DNA from 3 places in the Arthrobacter sp. zg.Y820 genome. Region 1 is predicted to be linked to each of the others. Evidence: predicted binding sites of a transcription regulator. Region 1 holds the regulator's gene; each other region holds the start of a gene.

What was found. Region 1 encodes LexA, which represses DNA repair genes until DNA is damaged. Its sites were predicted from a motif close to TCGAACANNTGTTCGA; they were not measured.
Region 2: a site for LexA is predicted at 5,339-5,354, ahead of QNN99_RS05900 (DUF6504 family protein). Genes of this name have one in related genera too.
Region 3: a site for LexA is predicted at 2,210-2,225, ahead of QNN99_RS09825 (HNH endonuclease signature motif containing protein). Genes of this name have one in related genera too.

What each region holds. Positions count from the first base shown of each region.
Region 1 is NZ_JASKLX010000013.1:28,933-36,041, reverse strand. It holds gene QNN99_RS15290 (histidinol-phosphate transaminase) at 1-733, opposite strand, end outside; gene QNN99_RS15285 (LysM peptidoglycan-binding domain-containing protein) at 935-1,393, opposite strand; gene lexA (transcriptional repressor LexA) at 1,800-2,621, shown strand; gene QNN99_RS15275 (ATP-dependent DNA helicase) at 2,766-4,814, opposite strand; gene hflX (GTPase HflX) at 4,807-6,375, opposite strand; gene QNN99_RS15265 (class I SAM-dependent methyltransferase) at 6,495-7,106, shown strand.
Region 2 is NZ_JASKLX010000006.1:137,690-144,798, reverse strand. It holds gene thrS (threonine--tRNA ligase) at 1-1,371, opposite strand, end outside; gene QNN99_RS05905 (DNA polymerase III subunit alpha) at 1,451-4,897, opposite strand; gene QNN99_RS05900 (DUF6504 family protein) at 4,910-5,221, opposite strand; gene QNN99_RS05895 (MFS transporter) at 5,422-6,207, opposite strand; partial or broken gene QNN99_RS05890 (MFS transporter) at 6,333-6,899, opposite strand; gene QNN99_RS05885 (MDR family MFS transporter) at 7,030-7,109, opposite strand, start outside.
Region 3 is NZ_JASKLX010000009.1:191,463-198,571, forward strand. It holds gene QNN99_RS17505 (PLD nuclease N-terminal domain-containing protein) at 58-408, shown strand; gene QNN99_RS09825 (HNH endonuclease signature motif containing protein) at 462-1,961, opposite strand; gene QNN99_RS09830 (Nramp family divalent metal transporter) at 2,642-3,832, shown strand; gene QNN99_RS09835 (NAD(P)-binding protein) at 3,829-5,361, opposite strand; gene trxB (thioredoxin-disulfide reductase) at 5,362-6,330, opposite strand; gene QNN99_RS09845 (arsenate reductase ArsC) at 6,360-6,779, opposite strand; gene arsB (ACR3 family arsenite efflux transporter) at 6,776-7,109, opposite strand, start outside.

The DNA.
Region 1 (7,109 bases):
CCGCGGCCATGTAGCCGACCCGGGCTCCGGCCAGCGCGAAGGCCTTGCTCATGGTGCGGGAGATGATCAGCCGTTCGCGGCCGGGCAGCAGCTGCAGGGCGCTGGGGGTGCCGGCGTGGAAGAACTCCCCGTAGGCCTCGTCCACAATCACTATGGCCTGTGACGCGGCGCCCGCCTCGTACACGGCTTCCACCACCTCGAGCGGCAGCGCAGTGCCGGTGGGGTTGTTCGGCGTGCAGAGGAAGACGATATTCGGGGCCTGCTCGCGGACCTGTTCCGCTGCGGCTTCCGGGGTCAGCGTGAAATCGCCGCTGCGGACGCCCGTGACATAGCGGGTGCCGGTGCCGCTGGCCAGCAGCGGATACATGGAATAGGTGGGCGGGAAGCTCATGGCGGTCCGGCCCGGGCCGCCGAAGGCCTGGAGGATCTGTTGCAGGACCTCGTTGGAGCCGTTGCCGGCCCAGATGTTCTCCGGGCTCAGTCCGTGGCCGAGATAGCCGGCAAGCCGCTCGCGAAGTTCAGTGAATTCCCGGTCCGGATAACGGTTCAGTCCGGCCACCGCCCGCTCAACGGAAGCTACGATCGCCTTCCGCACCTGGTCGGGCAGCCCGTGGGTGTTCTCGTTGACGTTGAGCAGGATGGGCACGTCCAGCTGCGGCGCACCGTAGGGTGTCAGTCCTCGGAGATCCTCGCGCAGGGGAAGTCGGTTCAGTCTTTCCAGCTGTTCAGTCACCTGTACAGCTTAAGACTCGAAGGCGGGGCGGGAAGAATCCCTCCGGCCGGGCAGGCGGGTTGTTACGCCCCGAGTTGCGCTGTTTGTAATGGCGCCGTGTGTGATTGCGCCGCTTGGGATAGCGCCGTGTGTCATTGCGCCGCGCCGCCGGCACATCAACTTGCGATTGCACCGTTTGTGTTTGTGCAGCGCCGTGGCGCCTCAGCGCTGGGTGGGAATGAACAGCTGCACGCCGACCGGAACCCGGTCATCGGAAAGGTTGTTCAGCTCCATGATCTCCGCGACCACATCGCGGGGATCGCGGTCGGGAGCAAATTCCTCGGCCAAGGCCCACAAAGAATCACCGGCACCGACGCTCACCTGCACGGTCTGCGTAACGTCGGGCGCCCCGCCCGAGGAGGCCATGGCGGGAGCCGTGAAGAATCCCAGGACCGTGAGTGCGGCAGCCGCGGTCAGCATCAGGGGAAGGCCGATAAATACCAGCCGGCCGCGGCGCGTCAGCCGCAGTTGCCGCCGCTCGGCGGGCACCGGCACAGCGGCCGGATTGGTGGACCCGGCAACGGGCCTCGGCGCTGAGGCCCGGGCGGCCGTCAGCTGAGGTCGGGCCGGGGCGGAGATGAAACGTGAGATGGGGTTTGACAGGTGTATCTGGGCGGGCATTTCAGCACCTTTCCGGTTCGATGGCCGCAGGAAATAACCGAAGCCATATTCGAACGATTGGAAGCTATCAGACATCTTTGGACTCCGGCGCGCTGCCATCATCGAAAGTATGTTCGATTCTTGTGAACTCATTTCTAGCACCTATCTACTAACAAAGTCGAGACTCGCTCGAACAAATGTTTGAAAACGTTGCTCCGCTCGCCTAGCGTTGAGCATGAGGAAGAGGTTCATCCGGTTCCGTCCGGACCGAAGCCGGAGCGCGGGCTCCGCAGCGGTTCGTACAGGACCACTGAATCAGCTGCCTCTGACATAACCGCCGGCACGGCTTGCACAGCGTTCCAACCCCGACATTCACCCGACCAGCTCCGGCACCGACCGGACCAGCTGACCCCGAAGGGAACCCCACGTGGCCCGCAGGACTGCTTCCGAAGACAGCACCAACCAGCCAGCGGCAACCGGCTCCCGTGCGCGTGCGAAAGGTCTGACTCCGCGGCAGAAGACCGTCCTGGAGATGATCCAGCGTTCCGTCAGCACCAACGGTTATCCGCCCACCATGCGGGAAATCGGAGACACCGTGGGGCTGGCAAGCCTTTCCAGCGTGACCCATCAGCTCATGCAGCTGGAGAAGCTCGGCTACATCCGCCGCGACCCCAAGCGCCCCCGCGCCATGGAAATCCTGATTCCGCTAATGCTGCGGGACGGGAAGGCCGTCGCTCCGGGCGAGGACTCAGCCGGTTCCCCGGCCGAGTCTGCGCCGGCAGCCGCCGGCTCCCGCACCGGCGAAGACGGCGCCGGCGACAAAGCAGGCTCGGCTGCCGGAATGGCCACGGTCACCGAGCTGTCGACCTCCGTTGACACGGCCATGGTGCCGCTGGTGGGCCGCATCGCCGCCGGCGGTCCGATCCTCGCTGAACAGGTTGTCGAGGACATCATGCCGCTGCCCCGCCAGCTGGTGGGTCACGGAGACCTGTTCATGCTCAGGGTCTCGGGCGACTCCATGGTCGACGCCGCGATTTGCGACGGTGACTGGGTGGTTGTCCGCCGGCAGCCCACGGCTGAGAACGGCGACATCGTTGCCGCCCTGCTGGATGACGAAGCCACGGTCAAGACCTTCCGGCAGCGCAACGGCCACACCTGGCTGCTGCCGCAGAACACGCGCTATGAGCCCATCGTGGGCGACCATGCAGTCATCATGGGCAAGGTTGTCTCGGTGATGCGCTCGCTCTAGCGGGCCCCGCACACAGCAGCGGTCCCCGGGGCGGGATTCCACGGGTGCTCTCCCGCGAGGGCTGGAGCGGATAACGGGTGGAGTAACGCGGAAAGGGCGGTCGGAGTTATCTCCGACCGCCCTTTCCGTTCAGTGGTGCCGGCGCTACTTCCGCGCAGGGGCCTTCTCCGCAGCCGCCGACTGCTCGGCGAGCCGTCCCAGGACCGAGAGCACCACAGAGCGGTCAGTCGTGGACCAGAACGGCGGCAGGGCTGCCTTCAGGAAGCTGCCGTAGCGGGCCGTGGCCAAGCGGGAGTCCAGGATGGCCACCACACCGCGGTCCCCCGCGGCACGGATCAGACGGCCGGCACCCTGCGCCAGCCGGACGGCCGCGTGGGTCGCGGCAACTGACATGAAGCCGTTGCCGCCGGCCTTGGCCACTGCGCGGGTGCGCGCGGTCATCAGCGGGTCATCCGGACGCGGGAACGGTATGCGGTCAATCAGCACCAGCCTGCAGGCGGCACCCGGCACGTCAACGCCCTGCCACAGCGACATGGTGCCAAACAGGCAGGTGTCGGGTTCCTCGGAGAACTGCTTGACGAGCGAGGACATCGAGGACTCCCCCTGGCACAGGATCGGGAAATCCACCCGGGTGCGCATCGCGTCGGCGGCCTCCTCGGCCGCCCGGCGCGAGGAGAACAGTCCCAGTGCTCCGCCGTTCGAGGCCTTCAGAAGCGCCTCGATTTCATCCAGCTGCGCCTCCGAGGTGCCGCGCTCGGGCTTGGGCAGGTCCTTCGCCACGTACAGCACGCCCTGCCGCGGATAGTCGAACGGACTGCCGACGTCGGTCCCCGTCCACGACGGCGCGCCCGGCCCCAGGAGCCCCAGAGCGCCGGCCACAGGGCCAAATTCGGATCCGATGGCAAGGGTCGCCGAGGTCAGGACCACGGTGTGGCCGTCGAACAGCCCTTCACGCAGCCGGCCGGCGACCGACAGCGGGGCCACGTTCAGGGTGGCGGGAGCGGTCTCATCCGGGGGCGAGTAGCCGCCCGACGGCGAGAAGGAGCTGGGCCGCGAAGCCCAGATCACCTCACCGGCCGAGGGAGCACCCAGCAGCCGCTCACAGAGCGACAGCACGGCCATCAGCCGCGACCGCGCGGTCTGGCGTCCGCCGTCGGCGGTTTCCCCGGGCTCGGGCTTGGAGTCGGAGAGCGCCACCCGGCAGGCTTCCCGGACCCGGCCCACTGCCTGCTCCTGCTCCTCGTTCAATCCGGCGGCGAGCAGGCCCGAGGGCACGTTCTCCATAGATTTCTCAAAGGCTCGGGACGCTTGGGCCAGTTCCTCCACGGAAGCGGAGGTGTGCTTGCGGGCGGCAGTCACCGCTGCGGAGATCACGGTTCCGGACAACTGTCCGGTGACCGCGCCGGTCACCCGGTCCTGCAGCTCGTGGGCTTCATCGATGACCACCACGTCATAGTCCGGCAGCACGGCCAGCCCTTCGAAGGCCGCGATGGCGAGCATGGCGTGGTTGGTGATGACGACGTCGGCCACAGCCGCCTGGGCGCGTGCGCGCTCGCTGAAGCATTCGGCGGCCACGGGGCATTTCTGCGCGCCCAGGCACTCCATCGAGGTCACCGAGACCTGGCGCCAGGATTTGTCGCTGACTCCCGGAATCAGGTCGTCGCGGTCGCCGGTGTCGGTTTCCTCGGCCCATTCGCGCAGCCGCACCACCTCGCGTCCCATCGCCGAGGTGGGTGCCGGTGCCGGATGTCCCACCGCGCGGTCCTCTCCCATGGTGAACAGGGCGCCGGCGGGGTCCTCCTCTTCCGGAAATCCCCCGCCGGTTTTGTGCAGGCAGACGTAGTTGCTGCGGCCCTTGAGCAGCGCGACGTCGACCTCGCGCGGCAGGTTGGGCTTGAGCGTCTTGAGCAGCCGCGGCAGGTCGCGGCCCACGATCTGGGACTGCAGCGCCAGTGTGGCAGTGGAGACCAGCGTGGGCTTGGTGCTTTCCAGCGCATGATGAATCAGCGGCACCAGGTAGGCCAGCGACTTGCCGGTGCCGGTGCCCGCCTGAACCAGCAGATGCTGTTTCTCGTCGATCGCGTGCGTGACCTGGCGGGCCATTTCATGCTGGCCCGGGCGGTTTTGTCCGCCCATGCCAGCGACGGCGGTGTCCAGCAGTTCCAGGACTTCGCCGGTGGTGTCTTTACTCATGGGTGACGAACGGCTCCAGTTCAGCGGCCAGGCCCTCGCGGACCATCACGTGCAGGCGGGTGCCTGCTTCGGAGTGCTCCACCGACAGGATTTCGGTGTCCGAGCTGTGCAGCCGGGAGACGATCTCGCCGCGCTCGTACGGAACCAGCAGCTGCAGATCCACCCCGGGGCGGGGAATGCCCTCGGAGATGGCCTGCATCAGCTCGTCGATGCCTTCGCCGGTCCGGGCGGACACCACCACGTGGCGCCGCTCCTTTTGCCGGAGCCGTTCCAGCACAAACGGATCCGCGGCATCGGCCTTGTTCAGCACGATGATCTCGGGCACCTTGCGGGCGTCCACATCCGTCAGCACCGTGCGCACTGCGGCGATCTGGCCCTCGGGATCCGGATGCGAGGCGTCCACCACATGGAGGATCAGGTCAGCATCCGCGACTTCCTCCAGGGTGGACCGGAAGGCTTCCACCAGCTGGGTCGGCAGGGACCGCACAAAGCCGACGGTGTCGGCGAGCGTGTACCCGATGCCGTCTTCGGTTTGTGCCTTGCGGATGGTCGGGTCCAGGGTGGCGAACAGGGCGTTCTCCACCAGGACTCCGGCATCGGTGAGCCGGTTGAGCAGCGAGGACTTGCCGGCGTTGGTGTAGCCGGCGATGGCCACCGAGGGAACCTGGTTGCGGTGCCGGTTGGCGCGCTTGGTTTCCCGGGCGGGCTTCATGGCCGCAATTTCGCGGCGCAGTTTGGCCATCCGGGTGCGGATCTTCCGGCGGTCCAGTTCGATCTTGGTTTCACCGGGACCGCGTGAGCCCATGCCGGCGCTGGCGCTGCCCACCTGGCCGCCGGCCTGGCGGGACATGGATTCGCCCCAGCCGCGCAGGCGCGGCAGCAGGTATTCGAGCTGTGCCAGCTCCACCTGGGCCTTGCCCTCGCGGGACTTGGCGTGCTGGGCGAAGATGTCCAGGATCAGCGCCGTGCGGTCGATGACCTTGACCTTGACGATGTCTTCAAGGCCGCGGCGCTGCGACGGTGCAAGTTCGCTGTCGACAATGACAGTGTCGGCGCCGGTGGCGGCGACGATGTCCTTGAGCTCCTGGGCCTTGCCCGAACCCAGGAACGTCCCCGGATCCGGCTTCAGCCGGCGCTGGATGATGCCGTCGAGCACCTCGGAGCCCGCCGTCTCGGCCAGTGCCGCCAGCTCCTGCAGCGAGTTTTCGGCGTCCTCCGCCGTTCCCTCGCTCCACAGGCCGGCCAGCACCACGCGCTCCAGGCGCAGCTGCCGGTATTCAACCTCGGTAACGTCCTCGAGTTCGGTCGACAGGCCGGCCACGCGCCGCAGTGCGTGGCGGTCGGCCAGGTCTTCCTGGTCGCCGTCGTGCGTGGAATGCCCGACGTCCCGGGACAGAGCCTGTGCCCTGCCGCGCCGGGCCTCGCCGGCGGGCGCTTTGGCCTCAGCGGCGCTCTCCTTGGCGAGGATCCTGTCAATGACCCCCTGGATGTCCTCCGGGCTCAGCTCCGTGTTGGGCTGGGCGGAATCGGACGTGCCAGGGCGGGAATTGTTGATCGTCATAATCTCCTTATAAGCCGTGTTCTCCATGGTAAGTCAGTGCACGGACATTTGGGCGCGTGATCTTTCGCCGGTGCATCCGGTTTTCGCTGCCTGCCGCAGACCCACTAATCTGGTTTGTTATGGGTTCAGACCATTACTTCAGTTCACAGCCCTCGGGCCCCGAGGTCCGCAGGCCGCTCCGTGTCACTCTCGGCGGCCTCGACCGTACGCTCGTGACCTCCGGCGGGATCTTCAGTCCCGATGCCATCGACAAGGGAACCGTGGTCCTCCTGGACGAGGTTCCCGATCCTTCCCCCGCCGGCAACTTGCTGGATATCGGCTGCGGCTGGGGTCCTATCGCGCTCACCATGGCGCTGAAGTCCCCCGCGGCGCGGGTGTTCGCCGTGGACGTCAACGAACGCTGCCTGGCCCTGACCCGCGACAATGCCGCCGCTCTGGGCCTGGCCAACGTCACTGCATCCCGTCCGGAAGAGGTCGATCCGGACCTGAGGTTTGACACCATCTGGTCCAATCCGCCCATCCGCATCGGCAAGGACGAGCTGCATGCCCTGCTGCTGCTATGGCTTCCGCGTCTGGCTCCCGAAGGAACCGCGTGGCTGGTGGTGCAGAAAAACCTGGGCGCCGATTCGCTGCAGAAGTGGATCGCCGACCAGTTGGGCGCCGGCTATTCCGTCTCCCGCCACAGCACTGCCAAGTCCTTCCGGATCCTCAAGGTTCAGCGCAAACCCTAAGAC
Region 2 (7,109 bases), on a different contig from region 1:
CGGGTCCTTGGTGGACAGTTCCAGGTAGAAGTCATCCAGGCCGTAATCCTTGAGCAGGTCAAGGACGAACTTCAGCGTGCTGGTGAGCTCGTCCTTCATCTGGTCGCGGGTGCAGTAGATGTGGGCGTCGTCCTGGGTCATGCCCCGCACGCGGGTCAGGCCGTGGATGACGCCGGACTTCTCGTAGCGGTACACGGAACCGAATTCGAACAGGCGCAGCGGCAGTTCGCGGTAGGACCGTCCGCGGGAGCGGAAGATCAGGTTGTGCATGGGGCAGTTCATCGGCTTCAGGTAGTAGTCCTGGCCGGGCTTGATGACCGCGCCGGTTTCCGGATCGGTGACCTCGTCCACGTGCATCGGAGGGAACATCCCGTCGCGGTACCAGTCCAGGTGGCCGGAGACCTCGTACAGGTGGCCCTTGGTGATGTGCGGGGTGTAGACGAACTCGTAGCCGGCCTCGGTGTGCCGCTGGCGGGAGTAGTCCTCCATCGCCTTGCGGATGATGCCGCCCTTGGGGTGGAACACCGGCAGGCCGGAACCCAGCTCGTCCGGGAAGGAGAACAGGTCCAGTTCGGTGCCCAGCTTGCGGTGGTCGCGGCGCTCGGCCTCGGCCAGCCGTTCCTGGTAGGCCTTCAGCGCGTCCTTGGTGGGCCACGCGGTGCCGTAGATGCGCTGCAGCTGCTGGTTCTTCTGGTCGCCCAGCCAGTAGGCGGCGGAGGAACGGGTCAGCGCGAAGGCGTTGGAGATGAGCTTGGTGTTGGGCAGGTGCGGGCCGCGGCAAAGGTCGCACCAGACGACGTCGCCGGACTTGCGGTCCACGTTGTCGTAGATGGTGATCTCGCCGGCACCGACCTCGATGTTCGCGCCCTCGCCGGCTTCGTCGGCGCCGTCCTTCTTGCCCAGCAGCTCAAGCTTGTACGGCTCGTTGGCCATGGCTTCGCGGGCTTCGTCTTCGGACACCACGCGGCGGGCGAACTTCTGGTTCGAGTTGATGATCTTCTGCATCATCTTCTCGAGGGTCTTCAGGTCCTCCGGCGTGAACGCCTCGGCAACGTCGAAGTCGAAGTAGAAGCCGTCCTTGATGTACGGGCCGATGCCCAGCTTGGCGTCCGGACGCAGCTGCTGCACGGCCTGGGCCATGACGTGCGCGGTGGAGTGGCGCAGCACGTTCAGTCCGTCTTCGGAGTCGATGGTCACGGACTCCACGGAAGCACCCGGGGCCAGCTCGGTGTCCAGGTCCTTCAGGACGCCGTCCACGCGCATGACGACGACGTCGCGGCGGTCGAAGAACAGCTGTGCACCTGTGGTGCCAGTATCCACCGTGGTCTCTTCGCCGTCGACGATGAGGGTGAACTGTTCTGGCACTGACACGGTTGTCTCCTAGATTTGGTTTGTACGGCGTCTGCGGGCCGGTCAAGAGGTGACCGGCTCCTTCTGCGCCCCTTCGATGTTATCCGCTGTAGTTGGGCCCCACCAACCTGCCGCGCTGGAGACGGGGCAGGTTGGCGGTGTCATTCAGGTCCCAGGCCTCCAGCGCCTGCATGCTGATCCCGCGCGGCCCGGTGCGGCGGGTCAGGCCGCGAACGAGCATCAGCTGCGTTCCGAAGAGCAGCGGACCGGTTTTTTCCTGCGCCTCGGTGAAGAACGTGCAGTCGACGCAGCCGGTGCCGTCGTCGAGGCTGATGAACACCACCCGGCGGCCGCCGCGCATGGGCGGCGTCTGCGTGGCCACCCGGATCCCGGCCACCAGCACCTCGGTACCGTTGCGCAGCTCCATTAGGTCCCGGGCCTTGGTCACGCCCAGCTTCGCCAGCAGCGGGCCATAGCTGTCGATCAGGTGGGCGCTGACGTCCACTGACAGGAGGTCCAGTTCGGTGCGCACCTTTTCGCGCAGCGTCGGTTCGGGCAGTTCGGCGGGCAGGTTCTCCAGTTCGGTGTCGCCCAGCGGCAACGCGAGCTGGCCGGGAATCGGATCGTATTTCCGCGGTGCGCTCCGCGGCGGAGCCAGGTCCAGGTGGTGCAGCAGATCGGCCCGGGAGGCCGCTGTACCGGTGCCTTTCGCCAGGGAGTCGAAGGCGCCCAGGGCGGCCAGCCGGATCAGGGTTCTCCGTCCGACCTTGGCGCGGGCGCGCAGATCGGCCAGCGAATCATAGGGCTGGCCGGCGGCGATGCGCCGCAGTTCAGCGGCCGAGAGTCCGTAGATCCCGGCCAGGCTCAGCCGGATGCCCAGTTTTTCCGGCCGGGCCGGATGCCCGGGCGAGGCCGGAACCGCCGGCACCCGTTCCACCCGGTACTGGGCACCGCTGCGGTTGATGTCCAGCGGCAGGATGGGGATGCCCATCCGGCGGGCTTCGGCCACCAGCAACCGCCGCGGATACATTCCCGGATCGTGTTCAAAGATGCCGGCAAGGAACGCCTCGGGATGGTGTGCCTTCAGCCAGGCCGACTGGTAGGTGGGCACGGCAAACGCGGCTCCGTGCGCCTTGCAGAAACCGAAGCTGCCGAAAGCCTTCAGCGTGTCCCAGACCTTCCCGATGACCTGATCGCCGTAGCCGCGCTTGGCTGCCTCGGTCCGGAAGAAGTCCTCCACCGAGGCTTCGGCGTCCTCATTTCCCAGCAGCCGGCGCAGCACATCGGCCTTGGCCAGGCCGCAGCCGGTGAACACGTCGAAGGTCCGCAGCACCTGTTCGTGGAACACTGTCACGCCGTGGGTTTCGGCCAGGACCGGGCGCAACGCCTCGTGCGGATACACCTCCGGTGACCAGCCGTGCCGGTGTTCCAGGAACGGGCGGACCATGTTGGATTTCATCGGCCCGGGCCGGAACAGCGAGATGTCGATGATCAGATCGTTGAACTCCCGGGGAGCGAGCTTGCCGATCAGCTCGCGCTGGCCCGGGGACTCGATCTGGAAGCAGCCCAGGGTGTAGGTGCTGCAGATCAGGTCGTAGGTGGGCGCATCGTCCAGCGGCACGGCGTCGAGGTCGATGGAGCCGTCCTCGTGCACGTAGTCCGGGCCCTGCCCGTCCGGCCCGGCCGGATGGGCACCGGCGGCGACGGTGTCCGCCTTGGTCGGATGAAGCCGCCGCACCTCCTGCAGGGCGTACGCCATGGCGCTTTGCATCCGCACGCCCAGCACGTCGAGCTTGAGCATGCCCATCGGATCCATGTCGTGTTTGTCGAACTGGGACATGGGCAGGCCCAGGCCGGACGGCTGCACCGGCGTGCGGTCCAGCAGCGACGCATCCCCCAGGATTACTCCGCACGGGTGCATGGAAATGTGCCGGGGCAACCGGTCCAGGCGTTCGGTCAGATCCACCAGCAGATCCAGCTGCCGGTTGCCCTCGACCCGTTCCGCGACCTCCCGCAGCTCGGGCTTTTCCGCGAGCGCCTCCCGGAACTTCCGGGCGGAGAAGCGCCACAGCTGTTTGGCCACGGCTCCGATGTCTTCTTCGGGCAGCCCCAGCGCCATGCCGGCGTCGCGCACCGCCCCGCGGGCACGATAGCCGTTCTGCATGCTCATCAGGGTGACGCGTTCGGCGCCGAACCGTTCGAAGATGCGGTGATACACGTTGTGCCGCTGCGCGCTTTCGACGTCAATGTCGATGTCCGGCAGGGTGGAGCGGTCCTGCGAGAGGAAGCGTTCGAAGATCAGGTCATGGGCCAGCGGGTTCACGTGGCTGACGCCGAGGAGATAGTTCACCAGCGAGGAGGCTCCCGAGCCGCGGGCCGCGGCGCGCACCCCCATGCCGGTGATCATTGACGAGACCTCGGCGACGGTCAGGAAGTAGGCGGCGAAGCCCAGCCGTTCAATGATGCCCAGTTCGTGGGCCAGCCGGTTGCGCAGGCGCGCATCGGCGGCCGCGCCGGCGGCCGGGAACCTGCGCCCAATGCCCGCCTCGCAGCGGCGGACCAGCTCGGCCATGGGTTCGGAATCGATCCCGATCACCGATGCCTCCGGAACCACCGGCTGTTTCCAGCCCATGTCCGCCACCGGGTCCATTCGGCAGGCATCGGCGAGCGCCTCGGTGTCGCGGAGCAGGCGGGCCGCCCCCGCTCCCCCGTAGCCGGCCTCGGCGCTGATTTCCCGGGCGAGCGCCTTCATCTGTCCGGCGCTCTTCAGCCAGCCCTGCCCGTTGGGCTGCAGGTCCGCCAGCCGGGCCATGGACGTCAGCGCCCGTGCGGCGTCCAAGACGTCGGCGGTGGCGGCGCCGTCGGCGTCGACGTAGCGCACGGCGTTGGTGAGGACGGCCGGCAGCTGCAGTTCATCGGCCAGCCGGAACATCCGCACCGCGTGGGCGAGGCAGAGGTTGGCGCCCGGCGCGCTGAGGTGCGTCACCACCTCCACGGCAAGCGCCCGGCGCGGCAGCACCGCCTGCCAGCGGGAGAAGAGCGTGCGGGCGACGGCGTAGCTGCGGCTGCGCATGGCGATGCCGACGTCGGACCAGGGGCCAACGAGCACGGTCAGGACCGGGTCCTCCCGGTCGGTCCCGCCGGCGTGTGCGGCCAGCTGCTGCAGCGTCACCCCCACCGGCTTGCTGCCTTTGCGGGCCGCGGACGCCGAGGTGCCGGCATGGGCGTCCGAGATCAGCCGGCACAGCGCCCGGTAACCGGCGCCGCCGCGGCGGCCGTGCGCGAGGACCACCACCCGCCCGGTGACGGCGGACCCCCCGTCCGGCCCCGGTTCGCCGAGCACCGCCAGGTCCACGCCGACAATCGGATCAATTCCGGCGTCCATGCAGGCCCGCAGGTGCTTGACGGTTCCGTACAGCCCGTCCCGGTCGGTGCAGGCCAGCGCGTCGGCTCCGTCGGCGGCGGCCGCTGCCGCAAGGTCCTGCGGCCAGGACACCCCGTAGTGGGCGCTGAAGGCTGTGGCGGCGTGCAGATGGGAAAAGCTCATGGCGGACGGACTCTAGGCGCTTTCCCGCAGGGCGTCATGGATCCGGATCAGGCGCCAGCGGCCGGTGGAAATGTCGTGCGAGACATCCAGCGTGCGCAGCGGCGAGCGCGCGTTCAACCGGGTCTGGATGCGCCAGATCTCCGAATCCACCAGTCCGGCACCGTGCCCGCGTTCGGCCCGCGCTTCTTCGTCCCACCAGTTCCGGCGTTCGTACCAGCGCACCGGGTCCGCCGCCACCTTGTAGGTGTGCCCCTGCCAGGACAACCGCAGCGGCTGTCCGGCCGGCGAACACACCACCTCTACTGCTTCGCTGAAGACACCCACTTCAGTTCACTCTCCCGCCGATGCGGACTGCAGGACTTGATCCTGCATCCTCCATGGTTGGCCCGCCACACCAGCGGACCCTGTTGTCCGGACAGTAGTTGTCCGGAGAGATAATCTTCGAACATATATTCGATTAACACCAGTGTACGGCCCTCCCCTGACAACGGCCGCGGCTGCCCGGCCGGGCAGCACCCTGCCGGCTACGCCGCCGCGTCCCCGCCAGTTTTCACGCGTGATTTTTTGGACAGCGGAATCTCCTGGATAAACAGGGCCACCCCCAGGGCCGCAGCGGCCACCGGGACTGACAGCAGGAAGATCGGCGGCAGGGCCTGGCCGAACGCCTCGGCAATGAAGTCCCGTACCGGCGGCGGCAGCGTCCGGAGCAGGGCCGGGCTCAGCGAGTTAATGCCGCCGGACGCCACGTCCCCGGCGCCGGGCGGGGCTGCAGCCATCTGATCGGACAGCCGGCTGATGAAGATCGAGCCAAACAGGGCGATGCCGAAGGACGCCCCGAGCTGGCGGAAGAAGTTGGCGGCGGAAATGGCGGTGCCCATGTCCCGGATCGGCACGCTGTTCTGCACGATCAGCACCAGGTTCTGCAGCAGGCAGCCGATGCCCAGACCCATCACCAGCATCCCGGCGGCTGTGAAGGAATACGGTGTGGCCGCCGATATCCGGGAGAGCATCACCAACCCTGCGATGATTACAGCGCAGCCGATCACCGGATAGATCTTGTACTTCCCGGTCCGGGAAATCAGCTGTCCGGTGCCGATCGAGGCGACCAGCAGCCCGCCCATCATCGGCAGCATCATCAGCCCGGAGACTGTGGCGGAGGCGCCGTTGACCATCTGCAGGAACGTGGGCAGATAGGAAATAGTGGAGAACATGGTGATGCCGACGGCGATGCCCACCAGGACCGGCAGCACGAAGTTCCGGATCCGGAACAGACGCGGAGGCATGATCGGTTCCGGCGCCCGCAGTTCCACCGGGATGATTGCGGCCGCGGCCACCGCAGCGACGGCGGCCAGCCCCAGGATCTGCGGCGAGGACCAGGCGTAGGTGGGGTCCCGCCCCAGCTGGTCAGAAGCACCACTGCGGCGCCGGCCACGGCCAGCAGGGCAGCTCCGGCGTAGTCAAGCCTCGGCTTGGCGCCGGCAGGTTTGGGCAGGTGCAGGGAGGAAACGATGACGGCGAGCGCCACGGCACCGATGGGCAGGTTGATGTAAAACACCCACCGCCAGGAGAAGTAGTCGGTGATCCAGCCGCCCAGCAGCGGCCCGCCCACCGAGGCCAGGCCAAAGGAGGCGCCGATCAGGCCCATGTATTTGCCGCGTTCGCGCGGAGACACGATATCGCCGATGATCGCCTGGGCGCCGATCATGAGCCCGCCGCCGCCCACGCCCTGCAGTGCGCGGAAGGCAATCAGCTGGCCCATGTTCTGCGCCAGGCCGGAGAGCACGGACCCCAGCAGGAAGACGACAATGGCGAAAATGAAGATCGTCCGCCGTCCGTACAGGTCACCGAGCTTTCCGTAGACGGGCAGCCCGATGGTGGCGGCCAGGATATAGGCCGTCACCACCCAGGACAGGTGCTCGAGCCCGTTGAGCTCCCCCACGATCGTTGGCAGGGCGGTGGCCACGATGGTCTGGTCCAGTGCCGCCAGCAGCACGGCCAGCATCAGGCCGGCAAAAACCAGGCCCATCCCGCGGGGCTGGCCGATCTCTTCAGGCGGTGCTTTGCGGATCATGGCCTCCCGGCCCTCCCGGCCGTTCTGCGGCCGGAGCATCAGATGCCGGGGCGTTCTTTGCCTAGACATTTTCCTCCACTTCCACCCGGGAGGTTTCCGAGAGCGGGATCTGCCGGATGAACAGGGTCAGGATCAGGCCCG
Region 3 (7,109 bases), on a different contig from region 1:
ATTGCTTCTCTGTTCATGATGAAAGCGCAAGGTTTGGTTATGCCTGTCGAATACCTGATGTGGGTTCCCCTGGTGGCCACGTCACTGGTTTTATATGTGACTCTGGCTGTCGGTGCGCTCTTTAGCATTGCCAATTCCGGCTGGGTCCCGTCTTCTTCCCGTCCTGTGTGGGCGGCAACGGTTGTTGTCCTTCCCGTGGCAGGGGCCATCCTGTGGCTGGCCGCTTCACATCGGCACAATACGGCCGGTCGGGACGAAGCCCGCGCTGCTGTCCGGCAGCCGGACGGAGATGGCCACACGATGACCCTAGGCAAAGAGACTTCCGATCGAGTGGATGCCACCTCTTCTCCGTCATCTTCTTTGCCATCCCCTCAGGACGGCCGGGACAGTGGTGGTATCCAGGCTTGAAGTACAGAGGGTAAGGATCATGAGACTGGAGCATTGGGGCATTCCGGACGAACCTAGAAGGGCGGCGGATTGTCTCCGTAGCCATCCGGATCATCTGGAGCACTTGGAGCACTCGAATCGCCGGGGGCGCTTGGACCACCGGCATCATTGGCAGGTGATGAATCAATGCCCGTTGCGTTGCCTCCGCGATTCGCCTGGCCACCATTCGCCTTGATACCCGTTTGCAGTCCGCTGGCACCATCACAGGTTTCCTGAGAGCCCTCACCGGTTTCCCGGGACAGGCTCAGTTGCGGTTCGGTCCGGTAACACCTGCCGCCCGGTGAGGTCCACTCAATCACCCCGGGACGAGGCTGCCTGGCTTTCCAGAACCCTTCGGTTTTGAACATGTGATGCCGCCGGCACAAATGCTCCAGGTTGTCATGATCTGTCGGCCCGCCCTGCGCCCACGGTTTGGTGTGGTCGATCTCGGAAATCACCGCATTGGTCCGGCACCCCGGGAACCGGCAGGTTCCGTCCCGCACCCGCAGGACCCGTTTCAATCCGTCGGGAACCTTTCGTCGCTTTCCCACGCGCAGGATCTCTTCGGTGTCCGGATCGCGTTCCACCGGTGTCCATTTCATGGCCTCGCGGGCCATCCGCCGAGCCGTTACGGGACTGATCGGTCCGTACCCGTTCAGTTCCGCCGGCTGATCATCGGCACCGAAGAGGGTTTCGGCGTTGATCACCACCAGGATCTCCGTCCGAGCCCGGGGACCATGACCAATCCGGCAGGACCCGGACCCCTTCCCGGAACCGGAATTCTTGCCGAGGCCCTTGCCCTTCCTGCCCTTTCCGGCCCCTCGACCGGCGCCGTCGGCATCACCGCATTCATGGTCGTGGCCGCCGAGTAAGTCCGTCAGAATGTCCGTGCGCAACTGATCCACCGTGCGCGTGTCTCCGGCGGCCTGCTCACCCCGGGCCGCAACACTAAGCTGAGTAAAAATCGCTTGGGCTTTCTCGGCAGGCAGCAACGCCGAGAGCCAGGACATCCCGTCCGGCTCCGGCCGCACCCACACCATCCGCTGCTCAAACGCCGTCAACTGCCGCTGCACAATGGTTTCCGGATAGTACTGCTCCCGCAACCGGTGAGCCTTCACCCGAAACTGGGTTCTGGTCTGACCCGCCGCCAGACCCAGCAACTCCGCCTCGAACCCGGGCAGCTCCGCCGGCACCACTCCCACACACTGCTCCACCAGGGTCTCCACGTGCCCGTAACTGATCTGTCCGGCCTCCAACGCCTGCAGCGTGGCCGTGTTCCTGGTGCAGAGATCACCGGCCTGACTCATCAACGCCTTTCCAGTACCGGCAGGCACCCCCAGAATGGTCGCGGCTTCCTCCGCAGCGAGACTGAACGCCATCTCCGCATCCCGCAACCCGGTAACGGATAGCGTCTCGTCCTCGTAAACGGTCTGCAACCGGGACAGGACCCGAGCCTGCTGCGCCTGCACCCACCGCGACAAATGATTGAGCCGGGCCAACACCGTCCCGGTTTGCTCCTCGGTCAACGACTCCACGTTCTGCAGGGTCAGGAACCCGGTAAACCCGTCCCGGTAACCGGCGCCAGACGCCTCAGGGGAATGGACAGAACCAACAGAGGATGAAGGAACTGGAGAGCCACCGGATCCTTGAACGTCAGCCCCGTCGCCAGCAACAGGATCAACCCCGGCACCGGCAGCAGGATCAGTGCCGGCCACCCCAGGCTCGGCGACAAAGACGAACCGACTGCAAGCTGCAGCCTCACCGCCAGTGCCGGGAGTCCCGGTCGAAGATCCGTTCCGATCCATGACTTCAGACTTTCACCCGGCACTGACATTTCCGGGTTGGAAAAGGCCTAAAACAGTCCCAAACAGGACGATTTGGTGACCCGCAAATACCTGTCTTTTTCAACGGACTACCTACGCCCCTTCATGTCGAGCATTTCCTCTTCCGCGCGTCCAGCCCGGAGACCCAGACCCCTCCCCCAGACCACACCCCACGACCTTCCCCGGCTCCCCAGGTCCCATAGGTCAAGACTTGGCTCCCCTTTTTCGAGACACCGCTAACTTATCTTCGGTCGCCCGAACTTCCGTGCTAGGTTGCTGGTATGAGCCGCAAGACGCCCCTCCTCCAGCCAGGGGGATCCGAACCGGCGGGACGCCCACCAGCGGGTTCCCCACCGCCGGCATCACCGCCTGCGCCCAAACGCCTGCTCTGGATGCTTGGCCCGGCACTGGTAGCCGGGGTCGCCTATCTGGATCCCGGCAACGTCGCCAGCAACATGACCGCAGGAGCCCGCTTCGGCTACCTGCTGGTGTGGGTTGTGGTTGCGGCGAACACCATGGCGTGGCTCATCCAATACCTCTCAGCCAAGCTGGGACTGGTCACCGGCAGGTCCCTGCCCGAACTTCTGGGTGAAAGGATCGGCCGCAAATCCGCGCGCCGGCTCTACTGGCTCCAGGCGGAACTGGTGGCGATGGCTACCGACGTCGCCGAAGTCATCGGCGGAGCAGTGGCCCTCTGGCTGCTGTTCGACCTGCCGCTGCTGCTCGGCGGCGTCATCACCGGCTCAATTTCCTTGGCCGTGCTGGCGCTGCAGGGCAGCGGGCGGCACCGGACCTTCGAATACGTCATCATTTCCATGATGGCGATCATCGCCGTCGGGTTTACCGCCGGCGTCGTTATTGCACCGCCCGACGCCGGTGCCCTGGCAAACGGCCTGGTCCCCCGCTTTGAGGGCAGCGAATCCGTACTGCTTGCCGCTTCCATTCTTGGCGCCACCGTCATGCCGCACGCCATTTACGCGCATTCCGCACTGACCCGGGACCGCTTCCCGGACCGCAGCGCCAGCCTGACCACACCCATGCTGATCAGGGCCACGCGGTGGGATGTCACCATTGCCCTGGCAGTGGCCGGAACGGTGAACCTGGCAATCCTGCTGCTGGCGGCGAGTTCGCTGCAGGGGGTCGAGGGCACCGACACGTTGGAGGGCGCGCACGCCGCCATCGCTGCCTCGCTGGGCGGCGTCGTAGCGACCCTCTTTGCGGTGGGACTCCTTGCCTCCGGCCTGGCCTCGACGTCGGTGGGCGCCTATGCCGGCGCGGAGATCATGCAGGGGCTGCTGAAGATCCGGATTCCGATGCTGCTGCGACGCCTGGTCACCCTGATTCCGGCCCTGCTGATCCTTGCGGCAGGCATCGACCCCACCTGGGCGCTGGTCCTGAGCCAGGTCATCCTGTCCTTCGGCATCCCGTTTGCCCTGATTCCGCTGGTCTGGCTGACCTCCCGCAAGGACCTGATGGGCGTGCACTGCAACCGCTGGTGGACGACGGCGCTGGGCGTGGTGATTGCACTGCTTCTGGTGGGGCTGAACATCACGCTGCTGGTGCTGACCGTCAGCGGCGCCTAGCAGCAGCCGCCTGTGCCGGGAGATCCCGGAGCGCCGGAGGATCCGGAGCCGGATTCCCCCGAACGTCCGTGAGCACTCCCGGTGGCGAAACCAAGCGAGACCGGCTGTGGTCCCGCCGCCGGGGCTTCGCAGCACGACGACGCCGAAGCCGCCGGCTCGGTCTCGGTTTCGCAGCACGACGACGCTGCCGCTGCCGGCGCCGGCTCGGCTTCGGTTTCGCAGCACGACGACGCCGAGACCTCAGTGTCGCAGCCGCCCCCGCCAAGATCGGTGGAACAGACGCCGGTCTCCGGAAGCTCCAGCTCGAGCTGGTCAGCAGCAACCCAGTTGCCCGCCAGAGCGGCAGCAACGGACCGGACCTGCTCGTAGCCGGTGGCCAGCAGGAAGGTGGGCGCCCGGCCGTAGGACTTCATGCCGACAATGTAGAAGTCCTTCTCCGGATGGGCCAGCACCCGGGCTCCGTGCGGCGGCACCGTGCCGCAGCTGTGGAATTCCGGGTCAATCAGCGGTCCCAGGGCGCGGGGCGCTTCCACAGCAGGATCCAGATCCAGCCGGATTTCGCGCAGCAGTTCCAGCTCGGGCCGGAAGCCGGTGGCCGGGATCAGGACGTCGACTTCCAGGGAGGTTTCGCCGTCGGGCGTTGACCCGGTGACCAGCAGCGAATCCGCCGCCTTCAGCGCGGTGAGGGTGAAGGAGGTGTGCAGTTCGATCCGGCCCGACCGGACCAGATCCCGCAGCCGGGATCCGAGGGCACCCCGTGCCGGCAGCCCGTCCAGGTCTCCCCCGCCGTACAGCCGCGTGGCGTCGGCGCCGCGGATGGCCCACAGGATGCGGGTGTCCGGTGCGCTTTCGGCCAGGTCGGCCAGGGACAGCAGCGTGTTGGCCGCGGAATGCCCGGCGCCCACCACCAGGACACGGCGGCCGGCGAAACGGTCCCGGTCGCGGCCGGTGACGTCGGGCAGGGGGCGGGAAATCAGCTGCCGTGCGTCCTGCTCGCCGAGGGCCGGAAGACCGGCCTGCCCCAGCGGATTCGGCTGGCTCCAGGTGCCGGAGGCGTCGACGACGGCGCGGGCCAGGTGGTCGGTGATGCTGCCGTCGGCGGCCTGCACCCGGAGAAGGAAGGGCGCGGCATCCCGGCCGGCGGTTCGGGTGCGGTCCAGGCCGGCGCGGCTGACGGCGAGCACACGCGAGCTGGGGTGCAGGGCTGCTGCAATCGGAGCCGTGCGTGCCAGCGGTTCCACATACTGCTCGACCAGCTCGGTGCCGGTGGGCAATACCGCCGGATCCGGTGCCTGCCAGCCGTGGGCCTCGAGCAGCCGGCGCGCAGCGGCGTCCACGTTGTACTGCCACGGCGAGAACAGCTGCACATGGCCCCAGTCCCGCACGGCGGCGGCGGGCTGGTCTCCGGCTTCAAAGATCAGCGGAGTCAGACCGTTCTCCAGCAGGTGCGCCGCAGCGGCGAGGCCGATTGGCCCGGCGCCGATCACGGCAACGGGCAGGTCGGCGGACTCAGGAATTCGTTCAGACATTTATTTTCCTTCTACTAGTGCGGTGGCGATGCTGTCGGCGTCTTCCAGGGCGGCCAGATAGCGTTCGGCGTCGAGGGCTGCGGCGCAGCCGGTGCCGGCAGCGGTGATGGCCTGGCGGTAGCGGTGGTCCACGGCATCGCCGCACGCAAAAACGCCGTCGGCAGTGGTGGCGGTGGTGGGAACGGCAACGGTGATGTAGCCCTCCGCATCCAGCTCCACCTGCCCGTGCAGCAGTTCGGTGCGCGGCACATGGCCGATGGCGACAAACAGGCCGTCGGCGCGGAGCTCGCGCTTGTCCCCGGTGACCGTGTCGGTCAGGGTTACGCCGGTGACCTTGTCGGTGCCATGAACGGCGGTGACCTCGCTGTTCCACTCGAACCGGATTTTGTCGTGGCTTTTCGCCCGCAGCGCCATGATCCGTGAGGCCCGCAGCTCTCCGCGGCGGACGATCACGGTGACGGTTTTGCCGAACCGGCTCAGGAACAGGGCCTCCTCCATGGCTGAATCCCCGCCGCCGACCACCAGAACGTCCCGGTCCCGGAAGAAGAACCCGTCACAGGTGGCGCACCAGGAAATGCCGCGGCCGTTGAGCCGTTTTTCCTCCGGCAGACCCAGTTCCTTGTAGGCGGATCCGGTGGCCAGAATGACGCTGCGCGCCTTGTACGTCTCCCCGCCGCCGGTCGTCACCCGCTTGGTGTGTCCGCCCAGCTGCAGGGACACGACGTCGTCGTACTGGATGGTGGCGCCGAACTTTTCCGCCTGCCGGCGCAGGTTTTCCATCAGGTCCGGGCCCTGGATGCCGTCGGGAAAGCCGGGAAAATTCTCCACTTCGGTGGTGTTCATCAGGGCGCCTCCGGCGGTCACCGAACCCGCCAGGACGCGGGGCCGCAGACCGGCGCGCGCGGCGTATATTGCCGCGGTGTAGCCGGCGGGACCGGAGCCGATGATGATGACCGGATCAGTGCTCACGAGGTGCTCCTTAGGCGGGCGGACGGATTCTACGACCGGGAAGGCTCCGGAAGCAGCTCGGCGAGCAGTGCCCGGACCCGGGCCTTGATGTCGTCGCGGATGGGGCGGACGGCCTCCACGCCCTGCCCGGCAGGATCAGCCAGCGCCCAGTCCTCGTAGCGCTTTCCCGGGAAGATGGGGCAGGTGTCGCCGCACCCCATGGTGATGACGACGTCGGATTCCCGGACTGCGTCAACGGTGAGGATCTTGGGGATTTCCGCCGACATGTCGATGCCGTCCTCGCGCATGGCGGCCACGGCGGCCGGATTCACGGCGTCGGCGGGGGCGGAGCCAGCGGACCGGACCTCGACCCGGCCGCCGGACAGGGCGGTCAGATACGCGGCGGCCATCTGTGAGCGGCCGGCGTTGTGGATGCAGACAAACAGGACTGAGGGTGCTGCGGAGGTCATGATTTCGCCTTATCGGTGGTGGTTTCCAGTGTGAGCGTGCCGGCTTCCGGAGGAAAGGAGCCGGCCGTGAAGAAGCGGCGGGCCCACAGCGCGGCATAGACCAGCGCCACGAGGACGGGAACCTCGATCAGGGGCCCGACGACGCCGGCCAGCGCCTGCCCCGACGCCACGCCATAGGTGCCGATCGCCACGGCAATGGCCAGTTCGAAGTTGTTGCCGGCAGCGGTGAAGGCCAGGGTGACGGTGCGGGCGTAACCGAGCTTCAGGATCCGGCCAAGCAGCATGCCGGCGCCGAACACCACCAGAAAATACACCAGCAGCGGCAGCGCG